DNA from 2 places in the Pseudomonas sp. JDS28PS106 genome. Region 1 is predicted to be linked to the other one. Evidence: predicted binding sites of a transcription regulator. Region 1 holds the regulator's gene; the other holds the start of a gene.
What was found. The regulator sigma-54, encoded in region 1, starts transcription at its own class of promoters, with help from an activator protein. The targets are predictions, from matches to a motif close to ANTGGCATNNANNTTGCTNT.

Region 1 (9,709 bases):
GTAGACGCCCAGCCAGTCGATGGCGACCCACGAGCCGCCCCAGATGCCGACCACGCTGAAGATCATCGCCAGAACCGGCAACGAGATGAACCCGGCCCACAGACGCGGCGCGACGATGTATTTGAGCGGGTCGACACCGATCATTTCCAGGCTCGACAATTGCTCGGTGGATTTCATGTTGCCGATTTCGGCGGTCAGCGCCGACCCGGCACGGCCGGCGAACAGCAGTGCGGTTACCACTGGCCCCAGCTCGCGCAGCAGTGTCAAGGCAACCATCTGCCCGACTGCCTGCTCGGAACCGTACTTGGTCAGGATGCTATAACCCTGAAGCGCCAGCACCATGCCGATGAACATCCCCGACACCACGATGATGACCAGCGACATTACGCCAACGGAGTACAACTGCCTGACCAGCAGCTGGAAGCTGCCGCCGATCCCGTCGCGACCCAGCAACGCATGGCCCAGAAACAACCCTGAACGTCCAAGTACGGTGACGATGTCCAGAGCCGAACGCCCCAGCAGGCGAACGCGGTCCATCAATGACTTTCTGCGCATCAGCGCTTCCCCAACAGAGCTTCGCGGAAATCCGGCGCCGGATAATGGAATGGCACGGGGCCGTCCGGCTCGCCGGTCATGAATTGGCGGATGCGCGGGTTGTCCGAACTCATCAGTTCCTGAGGCGTGCCCTGCCCCAGCACTTGCCCGTCACCCACGACATACAGGTAGTCGGCGATGCTCGCCGTCTCGCCGAGGTCATGGGATACGACGATACTGGTGATGCCCAGCGCGTCGTTCAACAGACGGATCAGGCGAACCAGCACGCCCATGGCGATAGGGTCCTGACCGACGAACGGCTCGTCGTACATCAGAATCCGGGGATCCATGGCGATGGCGCGGGCCAGCGCCACCCGGCGCTTCATGCCGCCCGACAGTTCGTCCGGCATCAGTTCCACCGCCCCGCGCAGGCCTACCGCCTGCAGCTTGAGCAGAACGATGTCGCGGATCATGTCTTCCGGCAGCTCGGTATGCACCCGCAGCGGAAAGGCCACGTTTTCGAAGACATCCAGGTCGGTGAACAACGCACCGCTCTGGAACAGCACGCCCATCTGCTTGCGGGCATCGAACAGATCACCGCGCGACAGTTCGGGCAGGTTCTGGCCATTGACCCACACCTGGCCGGCACTGGGACGCAACTGCGCGCCCATCAGACGCAGCAGGGTCGTCTTGCCGCTGCCGGAAGGCCCCATGATGCCGGTCACCTTCCCGCGCGGAATACGAATATCGACATTATTGAAAATGCTGCGCGTCCCTCGTTTGAAGGAAAGTCCTTTCAACTCGACCGCGTAGGCGTCATCGGCACTCATCTAAACTCCTTGCGATGCGGCTCCGCCGCCTGAACACCGACCATTCCGGGCCCGCGTCGTCCGGGCGGGCCGAACAAGCGGCGAACTATATCATTCGATGAGAGGCCACCCAAGAAGAGAACCCGAACGCCGATGAATATCCGATACGGTTGTGTGATGGCTATCAGCAATATCCCGACCCGTGGCGCATACGACCCGGAATTCGACCGTCGTCGACGAAAACTGCGACGATCAGAGGTGAGTGAATCGCTCATTACCGCTATAATCCCCGCCTTTTAGCAGCCTGACCGTTCAAACCCATGACTCGATCCAGCGACCTGATTCAATCTGCTCAGCGCACCATCCGTCTCGAAATCGAAGCGATCAACGGTTTGCTCGCTCATATCGACACGGATTTCGTGCGAGCGTGCGAAATGATTCTGGCCAGCACCGGACGGGTCGTGGTCGTAGGCATGGGCAAGTCGGGGCATATCGGCAACAAGATCGCCGCGACGCTGGCGAGCACCGGCACCACGTCGTTCTTCGTGCATCCCGCCGAAGCCAGCCATGGCGACATGGGCATGATCACTCGCGACGACATCATCCTGGCCTTGTCCAATTCGGGCACCACCAGCGAGATCGTCACGCTGCTGCCGCTGATCAAGCGCCTGGGCATCAAGATGATCAGCCTGACCGGCAATCCGGAATCGACGCTGGCAAAAGCGGCCGACGTGAATCTCAACGTCGGCGTGGAGCATGAAGCCTGCCCGCTCAATCTCGCGCCGACGTCCTCCACGACCGCCGCGCTGGCGATGGGAGACGCCCTGGCAGTGGCACTGCTGGAAGCTCGCGGTTTCACGGCCGAGGACTTCGCGTTCTCGCACCCCGGTGGCGCGCTGGGGCGCCGCCTGCTGCTCAAGGTCGAGAACGTCATGCACAGCGGAGACGCCCTCCCGGTGGTCCAGCGTGGCACGCCATTGCGCGACGCTCTGCTGGAAATGACCCGCAAGGGCCTGGGAATGACTGCGATCGTCGAAACGGATGGTAAGCTGGCAGGCATCTTCACGGACGGCGACCTGCGCCGCACGCTCGACCGTCCGCTGGACATCCGTCAAAGTGCCATCGATGAAGTCATGACCGTGCACGGCAAGACCGTGCGCCCCGAAATGCTGGCCGCCGAAGCCCTGAAGATCATGGAAGATTCGAAGATCAGCGCGCTGATCGTCGTCGACCGCGAAGACCGCCCTGTCGGGGCGTTCAATCTGCAGGATCTCTTGCGCGCAGGCGTCATGTAATGGAAGGTATCCCGATGACCGAAGAATTGATGCAACGCGCCAGGCCGATCAAGCTGGCGGTATTCGATGTTGATGGCGTGCTGACCGACGGCCGCCTGTATTTCCTGGAAGACGGCAGCGAGTTCAAGACCTTCAACACGCTGGACGGACACGGCATCAAGACGCTGATCGCGTCGGGCGTTACCACGGCCATCATCAGCGGTCGCAAGTCGCCGGTCGTCGAACGTCGGGCGAAAAACCTCGGCATCGCGCATCTGTTTCAAGGACGCGAAGACAAGCTGGTGGTACTCGATCAATTACTCGCTACACTCGGCCTGACCTACGAGCAGGTCGCTTACCTGGGCGACGATCTGCCGGACCTGCCGGTCATTCGCCGCGTGGGGCTGGGCATGGCGGTCGCCAACGCCGCCAGCTTCGTGCGCCAGCATGCCGACGGGGTGACCCAGGCGCGAGGCGGTGAAGGTGCCGCGCGCGAGTTCTGCGAACTGATTCTGAGCGCTCAGGGCAATCTGGAAGCGGCCAACGCCGCTTATCTATAGAAGCCGACCATACAGAGCCCACTATGTTGTTCAGTAAAAAGATCCGCAAGTTTCTGGTTTTCGGCAGCATCGCCCTTCTGGTGGCGGCCGCCGGATACTGGAACGTCAGCCCGGAAAGCTTCATGGACCAGCCGGCCGTCAGCGGCGACGAGGCTGCGATCGACTATTACGCGCTCAATGCGCGCAGCGTGCAGTACCTGCCGGACGGCAAGCTGCAATACGAGATGACCGCTGACAAGGTCGAGCACGTCAAGGCCACCGACGTGACCCTGCTAACCACTCCCGACCTGCAAATGTACCGCGGAACGCTGTTCCCTTGGCACGTTCAAAGCAAGCGGGGCGAAGTGTCGCCAGGCGGCACCGAAGTCGAATTGATCGACTCGGTTCGCATCGCCCGAACCGACGAAAAGAAACGTACGACTATCATCACCAGTAGTCGCATGACCGTATTCCCGCAGAAGCAATATGCGCAGACCGAGCAAGTCGTTAAAATCGACGCGGCCGGCGGTGCGACCACGGCCAAGGGAATGAAAGCGTATTTGAACGACGGCAGGATGGACCTGCTGTCCAACGTAAGAGGACAGTATGAGGCTCGTTAAAACCCTTCCTTTCTTGCTCGGCCTGAGCGCAGCACTGGGAAGCGCGAGCGCCTGGTCCCTGCCGACGGACCGCGATCAGCCGATCCACATCCAGTCCGATGATGCCCAGCTCGATGACAAGCGCGGCGTTGCGACCTACAAGGGCAACGTCATCATCACCCAGGGTTCGATGAAGATCACCGGCAACACCGTGACCATCACCCGTAATGCCCAAGGTGAAGTCGATGTGTTCACCTCCGTGGGTAATCTGGCCTATTACGAGCAGAAACCGTCGGTGGACAAGCCGATCGTGCAGGCCTACGCCGTGACCATCCAGTACTACGCGGCCCAGGATCGTATCGTCCTGATCGACAAGGCCAAGGTGATCAACGACGGCAATACGTCCGAAGGCGAGAAAATCGTCTACGACACGGTTCGTCAGATCGTCAGCGCCGGCCGCGCCAGTGGCACCAAGGTGACTGCGCCGCGTCCGCGTATCGACATGGTCATCCAGCCTAAGAAAAAATCCGAACAACCGCAGAAGGCCCAGTAAATGGCGACGCTTAAAGCCCAGCATCTGGCCAAGAGCTACAAGAGCCGCCAGGTCGTGCGCGATGTGAGCCTGTCCATCGAAAGCGGTCAGATCGTCGGCCTGCTCGGCCCCAACGGCGCCGGCAAGACCACCTGCTTCTACATGATCGTCGGACTGGTGCAGGCGGATCAGGGCCGCGTCCTGATCGACGACCTGGACGTCAGTCATCAGCCCATGCACGGCCGCGCTCGCGCCGGCATTGGCTATCTGCCTCAGGAAGCCTCCATCTTCCGCAAGCTGTCGGTGGCGGACAACATCATGGCGATTCTCGAGACCCGCAAGGAGCTCGATACCGCCGCGCGCCGCAAGGAGCTGGAAAGCCTGTTGCAGGAATTCCACATCACGCACATCCGCGACAACCTCGGCATGAGCCTGTCCGGCGGCGAGCGTCGCCGGGTCGAGATCGCGCGGGCGCTGGCTACCGCACCAAAATTCATCCTGCTGGACGAACCGTTCGCGGGCGTCGATCCGATCTCGGTCGGCGACATCAAACAGATCATCCACCACCTCAAGGCCAAGGGGATCGGCGTGCTGATCACCGACCACAACGTCCGTGAAACCCTGGATATCTGCGAAACCGCCTACATCGTCAACGACGGACAGCTGATCGCCGAAGGCAATGCCGAAACCATTCTGGCCAACCAGCTGGTGAAAGAGGTTTACCTCGGCCACGAATTCCGTCTGTAACAGCTCTGGAGTGCCCTTCTCGCTTGAGGGGCTTGACAACTTTTTATTTGTCACGACGCTCTAGGCAAAGCTTTAGGTTTCAGGCATATAATTTGCTTGTGATGGCGCTTCGGCGCTCTGTAGTGGATGGCGCATGTGCGCCGGCGAATAAGGTGTTAAGCCCCTGCCATGAAACCATCGCTAGTCTTGAGAATGGGCCAGCAGCTGACGATGACGCCTCAGCTGCAACAGGCCATCCGCTTGCTCCAGCTGTCGACTCTGGATCTCCAGCAGGAAATCCAGGAGGCGCTGGAATCCAACCCTATGCTGGAACGCCAGGAAGAAGGCGACGATTTCGATACGTCCGATCCACTGGCCGACAATATCGAGCAGGCGCCCGCCGCGGAAATTCCCGAGCCGACCTTCCAGGAGTCCACGACGTCCACCGTGGACAACCTCGAAGACGGTGAATGGAGCGAGCGCATTCCCAACGAGCTGCCGGTCGATACCGCCTGGGAAGACGTCTACCAGACCAGCGCCAGCAGCCTGCCCGGCAACGATGATGACGAGTGGGATTTCACGACCCGCACCTCGGCGGGCGAAAGCCTGCAGAGCCATCTGCTGTGGCAGCTCAACGTCGCGCCCATGTCCGACAAGGACCGGCTGATCGCCGTCACGCTCATCGACTGCATCAATAACCAGGGCTATCTGGACGAAACACTGGATGAAATCGTCGAGTCGTTCGATCCGGAACTGGATGTCGAGCTCGATGAAGTCGAAGCCGTCCTGCATCGCATTCAGCAGTTCGAGCCGGCCGGCATTGGCGCGCGCAATCTGGGCGAGTGCCTGTTGCTGCAACTGCGTCAGCTCCCTGCCAAGACTCGCTGGCTGGCCGAAGCCCAGCGCCTGGTCACCGACTTCATCGATCTTCTGGGCAGTCGCGACTATTCACAGCTGATGCGGCGCATGAAGCTCAAGGAAGACGAGCTTCGCCAGGTCATCGAGCTGGTCCAGAGCCTCAACCCGCGGCCCGGCTCGCAGATCGAGTCGACCGAACCCGAGTACGTCATTCCTGACGTGATCGTGCGCAAGGACAACGAGCGCTGGCTGGTGGAGCTCAATCAGGAGTCGGTGCCCCGGCTGCGAGTCAATCCTCAGTACGCAGGCTTCGTCCGTCGTGCCGACACCAGCGCCGACAACACTTTCATGCGCAATCAGTTGCAGGAGGCTCGCTGGTTCATCAAGAGCCTGCAAAGCCGCAACGAAACTCTCATGAAAGTCGCGACCCAGATCGTCGAGCACCAGCGCGGCTTCCTGGAGTACGGCGATGAAGCCATGAAACCGCTGGTTCTGCATGACATCGCCGAAGCGGTAGGCATGCACGAGTCGACGATTTCGCGCGTCACCACCCAGAAATTCATGCACACGCCCCGGGGCATTTACGAGCTGAAATACTTCTTCTCCAGCCACGTAAGCACTTCCGAGGGAGGCGAATGCTCATCCACGGCGATCCGCGCGATCATCAAGAAACTGGTTGCCGCTGAAAATCAGAAAAAGCCGTTGAGTGATAGCAAGATCGCTGGTTTACTGGAGGCACAAGGCATTCAAGTAGCCCGCCGCACAGTCGCCAAATACCGCGAATCCCTCGGGATCGCACCGTCCAGCGAGCGAAAGCGACTGATGTGATGCAGGCCGCGCCACAGCGTTCCAGCGGCGGGTTCTTCCCGCCTCTATATGCACTGGCAAAGGAGAAAGCTGTATGCAAGTCAACATCAGTGGACACCAACTGGAAGTGACCCAGCCTCTGCGAGAGTACATGGAGCTCAAGCTCCGCAAGCTCGAAGGACATTTCGACAAGATTACCAACGTTCAGGTCATCATGACGGTCGAGAAGCTGAAGCAGAAGGTGGAAGCCACCCTGCACATCCCAGGTGGAGAAGTCGTTGCCAATGCCGAGCACGACGACATGTATGCAGCCATCGACCTGCTGACAGACAAGCTGGACAGACAATTGCTCAAGCATAAGGAAAAGCAGCAGAACATCCTCAAAGGTGCGACCGCTCGCTGACACTACTATTCACATGATCCGACTTGAAAACATACTGACCCCCGGCCGTTCCCTGGTGAACGTGCCGGGAGGCAGCAAAAAGCGTGTCCTCGAAACCATTGCCAACCTGATCGGGCGCGAAGTGCCGGACATGGATTCGCAAACGGTATTCGAAAGCCTCGTAGCCCGTGAAAAGCTCGGTTCCACCGGGTTTGGCAACGGTATCGCCATTCCCCATTGCCGCCTGCCTGACTGCGCCGCACCGGTCAGTGCGGTGATACATCTCGATGCTCCTGTTGAATTCGACGCCATCGATGGAGCGCCGGTCGACCTTCTGTTCGTGCTGCTGGTCCCCCAGGCTGCCACCGATGAGCACCTGGAGCTGCTGCGCCAGATAGCCAGTATGCTCGACCGCGCCGACGTGCGCGACCGCCTACGCAGTGCCCAAAGCGGTGAAACGCTTTATCAAGTGGTGCTGGACGTGCAGAACGGCCGCTGATCATGCGCATGATCATCGTGAGCGGTCGCTCGGGTTCCGGTAAAAGCACCGCGCTGGACGTGCTGGAAGACAACGGTTTCTACTGTGTGGACAATCTTCCAGCCGGCCTTCTGCCGGAACTGGCCGAACGCGCACTGATCACGACCGAGCTGGCCGAGCCCCTCTTGGCGGTTTCCATAGACGCCCGCAACCTGCCCAGCCATCTCACCCGCTTTCCACTGATGCTGGCGGAAGTTCGCGCACGCAACATCCGCTGTGACGTTCTCTACCTGGACGCCGACGAAGCCACGCTGCTCAAGCGGTTTTCCGAAACCCGGCGGCGTCATCCGCTGAGCACTTCGGATCGCTCGCTGGCCGAGGCGATCCGCGACGAGAGCACCTTGCTGGGGCCGATCACCGATCTGGCCGATCTGAAGATCAACACCACGCATCTGAACCTCTACCAGTTGCGCGACACCCTCAAGCTCCGCCTGTTGAACAAGCCGGAGCCGGGCACGGCATTCCTCGTCGAGTCGTTCGGCTTCAAGCGCGGCATGCCGGTGGATGCCGACGTCGTCTTTGACGTCCGCTGTCTGCCCAACCCCTACTGGAAACCGGAACTGCGGGACCATTCAGGGCTGGAACAGCCTGTGATCGATTACCTGGCAGCACAGCCGGACGTCGAGGAAATGTTCCAGGACATTTCCGCCTACCTGAACAAATGGCTTCCCCGTTTCGCGGCCAGTAACCGCTCCTATGTGACTATTGCAATCGGCTGTACCGGCGGACACCACCGCTCCGTATACCTGACCGAACGCCTGGGCCAGGTTCTGCAGCAGTCGCTCAAGAACGTCCAGGTCCGCCACCGCGACCTCAGCTGAAGGATCTCCACCGCGATGCCCGCTCGACAAATCACCATCATCAACAAACTGGGACTGCACGCGCGCGCGGCGGCGAAGTTCGTAGGCGTCGCAGGCAAGTTTCCCTGCCAGATTCGCGTGGGTCGCACCCCTGAAAGCATGGTCGATGGCAAAAGCATCATGGCCGTGATGATGCTGGCTGCGGGCAAAGGCACCGAGCTGCACCTTTCCACCGAAGGCGATGATGAACAGGCCGCACTGGACGGGCTGGTCGAGCTGATCGACAACAAGTTCGACGAGGGCGAGTAGGCAGTCCGTGGCGGATATGTGTGAGCCCGGCGCCGCCACCTGAAGGCCAGACCAGCGCGGTATCGATCATCAGACAAAAACCGCGCCGCCCGACAGCGCTCAGAGCAGATGGGGCTGCAGACCGAGCCACTCCATTCCTCGCGCCAGCAGCAGCACCAGTCCGGCCAGCAACAGAGTCACTCCGATAGCCAGCCGGAATAGCCTTACACTCCTGAGCGCATAAGTCTCCGAACGCATGGGCAAGCCTGTCCTCGGTCGAAAAAATCAGGCCAGCGCGGCCTGATAACGCCGGGATACTTCTTCCCAGTTCACCACGTTATAGAACGCGTTGATGTACTCGGGACGACGGTTCTGGTAACGCAGGTAGTAAGCGTGCTCCCAGACGTCCAGCCCAAGGACCGGCGTGTTGCCGTTCATCAGTGGGCTGTCCTGGTTGCCGGTGCTCTCGATGACCAATTGTTTTTCAGGCGTCACGCTCAGCCACGCCCAGCCACTGCCGAAGCGCGAGAGCGCAGCCTTGGTGAACGCTTCCTTGAATTTCTCGAAGCCGCCCAGCTGCTCGTCAATGGCCTGGGCCAGCGCACCCTCAGGCTGACCACCGCCGGTGGTGGACATCACTGTCCAGAACAGAGAGTGGTTGGCATGACCGCCGCCCTGGTTGATGACCGGGCCACGAATGTTTTCAGGCAGGCTGTGAGCGCTGGACACCAGCTTCTCGATCGGCCACTCGGCGTACTCGGTGTTTTCCACCGCTGCGTTGAGGTTGTTGATGTAAGTCTGGTGGTGCTTGGTGTAATGGATTTCCATGGTCTGCGCATCGATGTGCGGTTCCAGCGCATCGTAGGCGTAGGGCAATGCAGGCAGGGTATATGGCATGTCAATGTACTCCGTAGGAAAAGCCGGAAGTGGCTGCCGGACTGTCTCGCAGGGTCGAGCGGGAATGATCGCCGTTGCTGCTCAATAGCCGGTGGGTGCGTGGGTATTCGCCGTGTTCGCTGATGA
Region 2 (9,709 bases), on a different contig from region 1:
CAGCTCTACGGGATCAACGTTTTCAAAGTCAAAGAAGTATTGCAGTGCCCCAAGCTGACCGTCATGCCCAAGTCGAGTCCGATCGTGCGAGGCGTTGCGAACATTCGCGGCGGCACCATCCCGATCATGGACCTGGCGATGGCGACCGGTTCGGCGGGGATGATCTCGCTGGTCAACTCCTTCGTGATCATCACTGAATACAACACCAAGGTTCAGGGTTTTCTGGTGCATTCGGTGGAGCGCATCGTCAACATGAACTGGGAAGAGATCCATCCGCCACCCAAGGGGACCGGACGCGATCATTATCTGACCGCGGTCACCCGGGTCGATAATCAGCTGGTCGAGATCATTGACGTGGAAAAGATTCTGGCGGAGGTTGCGCCGATTTCCGAAGATGTATCAGCTGGCGTCATCGACGAAGAGGTTCAGCACAAGGCAGTTTCGCTGCGAGTGCTGACCGTCGACGATTCGTCGGTGGCGCGCAAGCAGGTGACCCGCTGCCTGGAAACGGTCGGCGTGGAGGTAGTGGCCTTGAACGACGGCCGGCAGGCGCTGGACTACCTGCGCAAGCTGGTCGACGAAGGCAAGAAGCCTGAAGAAGAGTTTCTGATGATGATTTCCGACATTGAAATGCCGGAAATGGATGGCTATACCCTTACAGCTGCTATTCGGAACGATCCGCGCATGCAGCAATTGCACATCACCTTGCATACTTCGCTTTCGGGCGTCTTTAACCAGGCGATGGTCAAGAAAGTCGGTGCTGACGATTTCCTCGCAAAATTTCGACCCGATGACCTCGCGGCCAGGGTCGTGGCGCGGATCAAGGCAGCAGATATTAGCTAGGGACTTCGTTCCTGGTGGTTCACATGATTGAGAGGCGGCACCTTGTCTACGGGTAATTTGGATTTTGAGCAGTTCCGGGTCTTTCTGGAAAAAGCCTGTGGCATTCTGCTGGGGGAAAACAAGCAGTATCTGGTTTCCAGCCGTCTCAACAAGCTGATGGAACAACAGGGCATCAAGTCGCTTGGCGAGCTGGTACAGCGCATTCAGGCGCAACCGCGTGGCGGTCTGCGCGAGCAGGTCGTCGATGCTATGACGACCAACGAAACGCTGTGGTTCCGTGATACCTATCCTTTCGAAGTGCTCAAGAACCGGGTGCTGCCGGAGGCGATCAAGGCCAGTCCGGGTCAGCGCCTGCGCATCTGGTCGGCGGCCTGCTCGTCGGGTCAGGAACCTTACTCGCTGTCGATGTCCATCGATGAGTTCGAGCGCAGCAACCCGGGCCAGCTCAAGAGTGGTGTGCAGATCGTCGCCACTGATCTGTCCGGCGCGATGCTCAACAACTGCAAGACCGGGGAGTACGACAGTCTGGCGATCGGCCGCGGTCTGTCCCCGGATCGCCTGCAGCGTTATTTTGATGTCAAAGCTCCGGGCCGCTGGGCGGTCAAGGCGCCGATCAGGAGCCGCGTGGAATTCCGCTCGTTCAACCTGCTCGACAGCTACGCCAGCCTGGGCAAGTTCGACATGGTGTTCTGCCGCAACGTGCTGATCTACTTCTCGGCGGAAGTGAAGAAGGACATCCTGCTGCGTATCCACGCTACGCTCAAGCCGGGTGGCTACCTGTTCCTGGGCGCATCCGAAGCGCTCAACGGCTTGCCGGATCATTATCAGATGGTCCAGTGCAGTCCGGGCATCATCTATAAGGCCAAGTGACGTTCGGCGTCGCTCCATGAAAAAGAGACCTTCGGGTCTCTTTTTTATTGGAGCGGCAATCGCCAGCAAGCTGGCTCCTACGCGATCAACCGTAGGAGCCACCGGGGCGGCGTTCCGCCTTGCTGGCGATGGGGCGAAACCCTACGGCAATACTGGCAAAAAAACGGCGCGCCCCTTGCCGCTTTGCCACTCTCCAGCGGAAATGCCTTGCCGCTTTTCTGGCATTGCCGCCGCCGGTTTGGCTAAAAGCCCCGGAAACACTGGCTTTTTCGATTTGGCACGACGATTGCTTTCTCAGTGCTACGAAAGTCAGGACAACCGGTAAAGGTTCCCGAAATGAGCATCAGCTTCGATAAAGCCCTAGGCATACATGAAAAGGCCCTTAACTTCCGGGCGCAGCGCGCGGAGGTGTTGGCCAACAACATCTCCAACGCCGACACCCCGAATTTCAAGGCACGTGATCTGGACTTCTCTTCGGTGCTGGCCGCCGAAAACCAGAAGGTGCAGAACGGTCACTTCGCCCTGAACATGACCAACAGCCGTCATATCGAAGCTGAAGGCATGGGCATGGAGGACGGCACGCTGCTGTATCGCACTCCGTCCCAGCCGTCGCTTGACCAGAACACCGTCGACTCGCAGGTCGAGCAGGCCAACTACACCGAGAACGCGATGGGCTTCCAGGCCAGCTTCACGTTGCTCAACAGCAAGTTCAAAGGGCTGGTTGCAGCTCTTCGCGGAGAATAACCATGTCCCTTTCCAATGTATTCAACATTGCCGGTAGCGCCATGAGTGCTCAGAACACGCGTCTGAACACCACGGCCAGTAACATCGCCAACGCCGAGACCGTCTCATCCAGCATGGATCAGACCTACCGCGCTCGTCATCCGGTGTTCGCCACCGTATTCCAGGGCCAGCAGTCCACTGGCGGTTCGTTGTTCGAAGAGCAGGGGCAGGCCGGGCAGGGTGTGCAGGTGACGGGAATTGTCGAAGACAGCTCCAACCTCGAAGCGCGCTATGAGCCTAATCATCCTTCGGCCGACAAGAACGGGTACGTCTACTACCCCAACGTCAATGTCGTGGAAGAAATGGCCGACATGATCTCCGCCAGTCGTTCGTTCCAGACCAATGTGGAAATCATGAACACTGCCAAAACCATGATGCAGAAGGTCCTGACCCTGGGTCAGTGATAAAGGACGATTTCCATGGCCGTTGAAAACGACGTATCGACAAGCTTTATCAGCAAGCTGCAGAACCCGACGCCGACCGCGACGGACTCGACCGGTACGCTGGGCAAGGACGCGTTCCTGCAGCTGCTTGTCACCCAGATGAAAAACCAGAACCCGCTGGACCCTCAGGACAACACTCAGTTCGTGGCCCAGCTGGCTCAGTTCAGCAGCCTCGAAAGCATGCAGAACCTGACCTCGACCGTCGATTCGATTGCGTCGAGCTATCAGTCGTCTCAGGCATTGCAGGCGTCTTCGCTGGTGGGCCGCTCGGTGATCGTGCCAGCGACCTCCACACTGGTAGATACCGCCAAGGGCATGACCGGCACGGTCGTGGTGCCGTCGGCATCCAGCATGACCACCGTGAAGGTCACCGACGCACAGGGCAACGTGGTCAAGACCATCGACCTGGGCGCTCAGACCGGCGGCAACGCCAGCTTCGCGTGGGATGGCAAGGCCGACGACGGCACTACCGCCGCAGCCGGCAACTACAGTTTTGTTGCCAGCGGGACCCTCGAAGGCCAGAACACTGCGCTGACGACTTACCTGCCAGCGACCGTAAGCAGCGTGACCCTGGGCGTCAATGGCGCCGAAACAACTCTCAACCTGGCCAGCGGCAATACCGTTGCGTTGTCCAAAGTACAGACCATCGGAATTTAGAGCCGGCTAAACGGCGAAGGAGTGTTACATGTCTTTCAATATCGGCCTTAGCGGGCTCTATGCAGCAAACAAAAGCCTCGACGTTACCGGCAACAACATTGCCAACGTTGCGACCACCGGCTTCAAGTCGTCGCGCGTCGAGTTCGCCGACCAGTACGCCCAGTCGATCCGTGGCACCTCGGGCCAGACCAACGTCGGCAGCGGCGTGAGCACCGCGGCGGTTGCCCAGCAGTTCTCTCAGGGCAACCTGACCACCGGCACTGCCAACAGCCTGGACCTGGCCATCAACGGCAACGGTTTCTTCATGCTCAGCAACAACGGCGAGAAGCTCTACACCCGCGCCGGTGCATTCCACACCGACAAGGAAGGCTACGTCGTCAACAGCGCCGGCATGAAACTGCAGGGCTATAACGTCGATGCGAACGGCAGCGTCGTCACTGGTGCCCTGAGCGATCTGCGCGTCGATTCGTCGAACCTGGAGCCCAAGGCGACCAGCTCGATCACCAACGTCGCCAACCTGAACTCCACCACCGCGCTGCCCACGGTGACCACCTTCGACCCGAACGACACCAAGAGCTACAACATCAAGTACAGCACTCCGACCTACGACACTCAGGGCAATGCGCACACCCTGGACCAGTACTTCGTGAAGACCGGCACCAACACCTGGTCGATGTACTCGCTGATGGACGGCCGCAGCATCAACGACCCGACATCCGAAACCCCTGACGTGAACAACCTGACGTTCAACTCGTCGGGCGGTCTGGTCGTGACCGGCACTGGCGTGCCGACCAGCAGCGCCAACATCGCTTTCAACACCGATGGTACCTTCACCGTCAGCAACTGGACGCCTGCCGTTCAGGTCGGCAGCGGCACCACCACCAGCTGGGAAGCCAACGGCGCGACCGGCGACACTATCAAGCTGAACATGGCCGGCATCACCCAGACCGCATCGGTTTCGGGTCTGATCAGCCAGGACCAGAACGGCTATGCAACCGGTCAGCTGAGCGCCATGAGCGTGGACGCGACCGGCAACCTGTTCGCCACCTACACCAACGGCAAGTCGCAGGTGATCGGCCAGGTATCGCTGACCAACTTCGCCAACGTGCAGGGTCTGGCGCAGGCGGGCGGCACCAACTGGCGGGAAACTTACGCGTCGGGCGTTCCGGTCAGCGGTACTCCGGAGTCGGGCACCCTGGGTTATGTCACCGGTCAGGCGCTGGAAGATTCCAACGTCGACCTGACCATGGAACTGGTAAACCTGATCAAGGCGCAGAGCAACTATCAGGCTAACGCCAAGACCATCTCCACCCAGAGCACTATCATGCAGACCACTATTCAGATGACCTGATGATGGCTGAGTGAAGTTTGAATAAAAGAGCCCCTGATGAAGGGGCTTTTTTATGGGTATTATTCCGTCCTCACGACCGGCCTGGTTTCTGTAGGAGCGGACTTGTCCGCGAAGCAATTGATCAGACAATACAAGTGTGGCGCTCCTGCCAGCCATCGCGGATGAATCCGCTCCTACCCAGCTGCGCGCCGCCAGGCGCGCACCTCTTGGCAATCCGCAAATAACTAGAAGTATCCCACTTCATAACTAGAAAACTCCTACTTTGATGGGTGCGAGAATCGAGTTCGTGGTCACGGGACTTTCATGGCGTCGCGCAATGAACAGTTTTGTGAATGACAACAACAATTACGCATCCATGAACTGGCCGGTTATCCGGCTCGGGAGTCTTCATGTCATTCAATATTGCACTAGGTGGCCTGAGTGCCGCTCACAAGCGACTTGAAGTGGCGGGCAACAATATCGCCAACGTCGGAACCGTGGGCTTCAAATCTTCAAGGGCGGAATTCGCGGCGCTGTATTCCTCGGCGCGTCTGGGCAGCGGCCGCAACGCGGTGGGCGACGGCGTGCGCCTGGCGAACGTCAGCCAGAACTTCAACGCGGGCGGCGCGTTTTCCAGCGACGGTCATCCCTTGGACATGCGCATCCAGGGCAACGGTTTTTTCGTCATCAGTGATCGCGGTTCGGTGAGCTATACCCGAGCCGGCGCCTTCGTGAAGGATGCCAACGACTTCATCGTCGACAACCATGGCAGCCGGCTGCAAGGCTATGGCGCCGATGCGCGGGGGCAAATCATACCCGGGGTGCGGACCGACCTCAGGATCGATACGTCGAACATGGCGCCGAAGGCCACCACCGAGGTCAGCCAGGTCATCAACCTGGGATCGGCCACGCCATCGCTGGCGACGCTGCCGCTGTTCAACCCCGCCGATCCCTCGACCTACACCAAAGTCATCACCCGAACCATTCAGGACGCCGGAATCCCGGCGGTGCCCGAGGTGGTGGACGGCAACGGCACGGTGATCACTCCGGCGCGGCCCGCCATCCCGCCGGCTGACCATGAATTGAAACAGTACTTCGTCAAGACCGACGATGATCACTGGAATTCATACGTTACCGTGGACGGGATCAACCCGGCGGATCCCGATTCCATGGCGCCATTGCAATGGTCGCTGGCAAAACGTCCCGATGGAACCATGGCCTATGCCGGCGGCAGTCAGCACATCAAGAAGATTTCTGACACTGAATTCAGTCTGACCCGCTGGATACCCGCGCAACAAAAAGGCGGAGCCTGGGTGCCCAGTCCCGCTGCCAGTGGCGGACCGGTATCGCTGCCCCTCAGTCACGGCGGCGTCAACGGCATCGATGCGCTCGACCCGGTGGTCGATCGTCCGGTGCCAACGTTCCGTTCCTCGGACCCGACCTCCTATAACCATACCTTTTCCAGCAGGGTGTACGACTCCCAAGGCAATGAGCACGAACTCAAGCAGTACTTCGTCAAGGACGGAATCAACAGCTGGCGGATGCATCTGCTGATCAATGACCGCAACCCGATGGATGCGCAACGCACGGAACCCTATACCGCCGGTTTTCTGTTCAACGCCGACGGCACCATCAGCTCGATGACGGGCGGGCCCGGATTGCAACTGGACAACCAGACCCTGACCCTCACCGGCTGGATACCCTCGCGGCTGGTCGATGCCGGCAAGAGCACGGCGCAGTGGATTTCCAACGGCGCGGTTGCCCATCCCGAGGGAATCCGCCTGGACATGAGCCGGCTCTCGCAGCATAACGCCGAGACCGCGCGGTCTTCGTTGCAGGTGGATGGTTACTCGCCGGGATTGTTGACCGGGATGAACATCGACGGCAGCGGCATCATGCGCGCCAGTTTCAGCAATGGCCTGTACCGCAATATCGGCCAGGTGATGCTGGCCAGCTTCGCCAACGAACAGGGCCTGCAACCCCAGAGCGATACGCGCTGGACCGAGACCATCGAGTCGGGCGCGGCCATTTACGATGCGCCCGGCATCGGCACGCTGGGGTCGATCGTCGAACAGTCGCTGGAAGGCTCGAACGTCAAACTGACCGAGGAATTGATTGAGTTGATCCAGGCGCAGACCGCCTATCAGGCGAACTCCAAAGTGATCTCGACCGAAGCCACCTTGATGCAGACGCTCATCCAAGCGACGTAAGGATTCGCCGTGATCTATCGCCAGCAAGCTGGCTCCCACGTGCAGTAGACCTGTAGGAGCCAGCTTGCTGGCGATCCGTCGTGCTGGCGATAGATCAGATCGAACAATCCGCCTTGATATAGCTGCCATTCATCCTTGTCCACCCCGGCCCCGGACTGGTCTGGGCGCAGACGATGCGGTCGTCGCCCTGCCATTTGTAAAAGCGGGCCGGAGCTGCCTGGGAGGGCAGGGTGGCGATGATCAGGAGGCCGGCCAGTATGGCCAGCGCGCGGCGCTTCGAATGCATGGTGAATCCTTGGATTGTCAGGCTCTGACATTGACCGGGATACACAAGCAATCCCCTTGCCACCTCGCCACGCAGTTTTTTTGGCGTCGCGTCGGTCGCATCGCGGCCATTGTGGCAATCCTCCGCCGCCTCGAACAGCGCCGTCACTGCCCACGAGCGCCGGAACCCATCAAATCCGGGCCTTTCAGGCCCTGTGTAACAGTTTTGATAAGTTGGTTCGGAATTTGCTTAACCCCTCGCGAACAGCTACAGGCGGCAAGCGTCTGTCGGAGGAGGATTACTGTGGACAAGTTGCTTTACGTGGCAATGAGCGGCGCGTCTGAAAACGCCGTTGCGCAAAAGGCCCATGCCAACAACCTGGCGAACGTTTCAACCAACGGCTTCATGCGCGACCTGGAGCAGGCCCGCTCGATGCCGGTATTTGGCGAGGTGATGCCTGCCCGTGCCTATGCCATGAGCGAGCGTCCGGGTACCGACTTTTCCGGCGGCGCCATGATCGAGACCGGTCGCGAACTGGACATCGCCATCAAGGGCGACGGCTGGATCGCAGTGCAGACCGCCGACGGCGGCGAGGCCTATACCCGTAGTGCCGGCATGAACATCGACGCCCTTGGCGTGCTGCGCGACGGCAGAGGTTTGCCGGTCATGGGCAACGGCGGTCCTATCGCCGTGCCGCCTCAGCAGCAGATCGAGATCGGCGCCGACGGCACCATCAGTATCCGTTCTTCCGGCGAGAGCCCGCAGGTTATGGCTCAGGTCGACCGTATCAAGCTGGTCAACCCGGATCTGAACACCATGGAAAAAGGCCCTGATGGCCTGATCCACACCAAGAACGGTCAGCCGGCTCCAGCGGACGCCAACGTCCAGGTCGAGTCCGGCTTTCTGCAGGCGAGCAACGTCAACGCGGTCGAGGAAATGACCTCGGTGTTGAACCTGGCTCGTCAATTCGAGCTGCACGTCAAAATGATGAAAACCGCCGAAGAAGACGACCAGGCCATGGCTCGCGTCTTGCAGATTGGCTAACCACTGACAGCTTGCGCCGACAAACCGGCGCTCGAGGAGAAACGAATGCTTCCTGCAATGTACGTTGCCAAAACCGGTCTGGCCGCTCAGGACACCAACCTGACCACGATCTCCAACAACCTGGCGAACGTGTCGACCACGGGTTTCAAGAGCGATCGCGCCGAGTTCCAGGACCTGCTCTACCAGATCAAGCGTCAGCCGGGCGCGCAGTCCACTCAGGACAGCGAGCTGCCATCTGGCCTGCAACTGGGTACCGGTGTGCGCATCGTCGGCACCCAGAAGAACTTCACCGCCGGCAGCCTGCAGACCACCAACAACCCGCTGGACATGGCGGTCAACGGTCGTGGCTTTTTCCAGATCAGCCAGCCTGACGGCACCGTGGCCTACACCCGCGACGGCACTTTCCACCTCGATGCCAACGGCCAGATCGTGACTTCCAATGGCTACGCGCTGGAGCCGGCCATCGTGGTTCCGCAGAACGCCCAGACCTTCACGGTTGGCCAGGACGGTACGGTATCGATCACTCTGCCGGGCGCCGCGGCGACCCCGCAGATCATCGGCAACATCCAGACTGCCGACTTCATCAACCCGGCCGGCCTGCAGGCTATCGGCGGCAACCTGTTCCTGGAAACCGGCTCCAGCGGTGCGCCGCAGATCGGCACTCCTGGCCTGAACGGTCTCGGTCCGACCCTGCAGAACACCCTGGAAAACTCCAACGTCAGCACCGTTGAAGAACTGGTGAACATGATCACTACCCAGCGCGCCTACGAGATGAACTCCAAGGTGATCTCGACCGCTGACCAGATGCTGCAGAACCTGACTCAGACCCTGTAAGAACCTGATCCAACTGCTCAATCCGCCTGCTACACCGCGAGGTTTTTAGTGTCATGAAACGCCCAAGTGTCCTGCGTTTTACCGTATCGATCGTTTCTCTGTGCGGCATCACCATGCTCGCCGGTTGCGTGGCGCCCGCCGCGCGGCCGAACGATCCTTACTACGCTCCGGTGTTGCCTCGCACGCCCATGTCGGCGGCCGCCAACAATGGCGCGATCTATCAGGCGGGTTTCGAGCAGAATATGTACGGCGACCGCAAGGCGTTCCGGGTCGGTGACATCATCACCATCACCCTGTCCGAGCGGATGGCGGCGAGCAAGGCGGCCAGCTCTGACCTGAGCAAGGACAGCACCAACAGCATCGGCCTGACCTCGCTGTTCGGCTCGGGTCTGACCGCCAACAATCCCGTTGGCGGCGGCAATCTCAGCCT

Region 2: TRP66_RS15730 (flagellar basal body rod protein FlgF) is a predicted target of sigma-54. The motif match lies at 7,634-7,653, and genes of this name have one in related genera.

The regions. Positions count from the first base shown of each region.
Region 1 is NZ_JBAJGT010000005.1:175,125-184,833, forward strand. It holds gene mlaE (lipid asymmetry maintenance ABC transporter permease subunit MlaE) at 1-555, opposite strand, end outside; gene TRP66_RS10125 (ATP-binding cassette domain-containing protein) at 555-1,364, opposite strand; gene TRP66_RS10130 (KpsF/GutQ family sugar-phosphate isomerase) at 1,664-2,638, shown strand; gene kdsC (3-deoxy-manno-octulosonate-8-phosphatase KdsC) at 2,638-3,177, shown strand; gene lptC (LPS export ABC transporter periplasmic protein LptC) at 3,204-3,776, shown strand; gene lptA (lipopolysaccharide transport periplasmic protein LptA) at 3,763-4,308, shown strand; gene lptB (LPS export ABC transporter ATP-binding protein) at 4,309-5,034, shown strand; gene TRP66_RS10155 (RNA polymerase factor sigma-54) at 5,203-6,699, shown strand; gene hpf (ribosome hibernation-promoting factor, HPF/YfiA family) at 6,773-7,081, shown strand; gene ptsN (PTS IIA-like nitrogen regulatory protein PtsN) at 7,095-7,559, shown strand; gene rapZ (RNase adapter RapZ) at 7,562-8,419, shown strand; gene TRP66_RS10175 (HPr family phosphocarrier protein) at 8,435-8,707, shown strand; gene TRP66_RS10180 (hypothetical protein) at 8,807-8,944, opposite strand; gene TRP66_RS10185 (superoxide dismutase) at 8,972-9,583, opposite strand; gene TRP66_RS10190 (tetratricopeptide repeat protein) at 9,585-9,709, opposite strand, start outside.
Region 2 is NZ_JBAJGT010000009.1:17,430-27,138, forward strand. It holds gene TRP66_RS15685 (chemotaxis protein CheV) at 1-843, shown strand, start outside; gene cheR (protein-glutamate O-methyltransferase CheR) at 886-1,713, shown strand; gene TRP66_RS15695 (hypothetical protein) at 1,730-2,038, shown strand; gene flgB (flagellar basal body rod protein FlgB) at 2,050-2,457, shown strand; gene flgC (flagellar basal body rod protein FlgC) at 2,460-2,900, shown strand; gene flgD (flagellar hook assembly protein FlgD) at 2,916-3,596, shown strand; gene flgE (flagellar hook protein FlgE) at 3,625-4,947, shown strand; gene TRP66_RS15720 (flagellar hook-basal body complex protein) at 5,337-7,136, shown strand; gene TRP66_RS15725 (hypothetical protein) at 7,231-7,422, opposite strand; gene TRP66_RS15730 (flagellar basal body rod protein FlgF) at 7,705-8,445, shown strand; gene flgG (flagellar basal-body rod protein FlgG) at 8,491-9,279, shown strand; gene flgH (flagellar basal body L-ring protein FlgH) at 9,333-9,709, shown strand, end outside.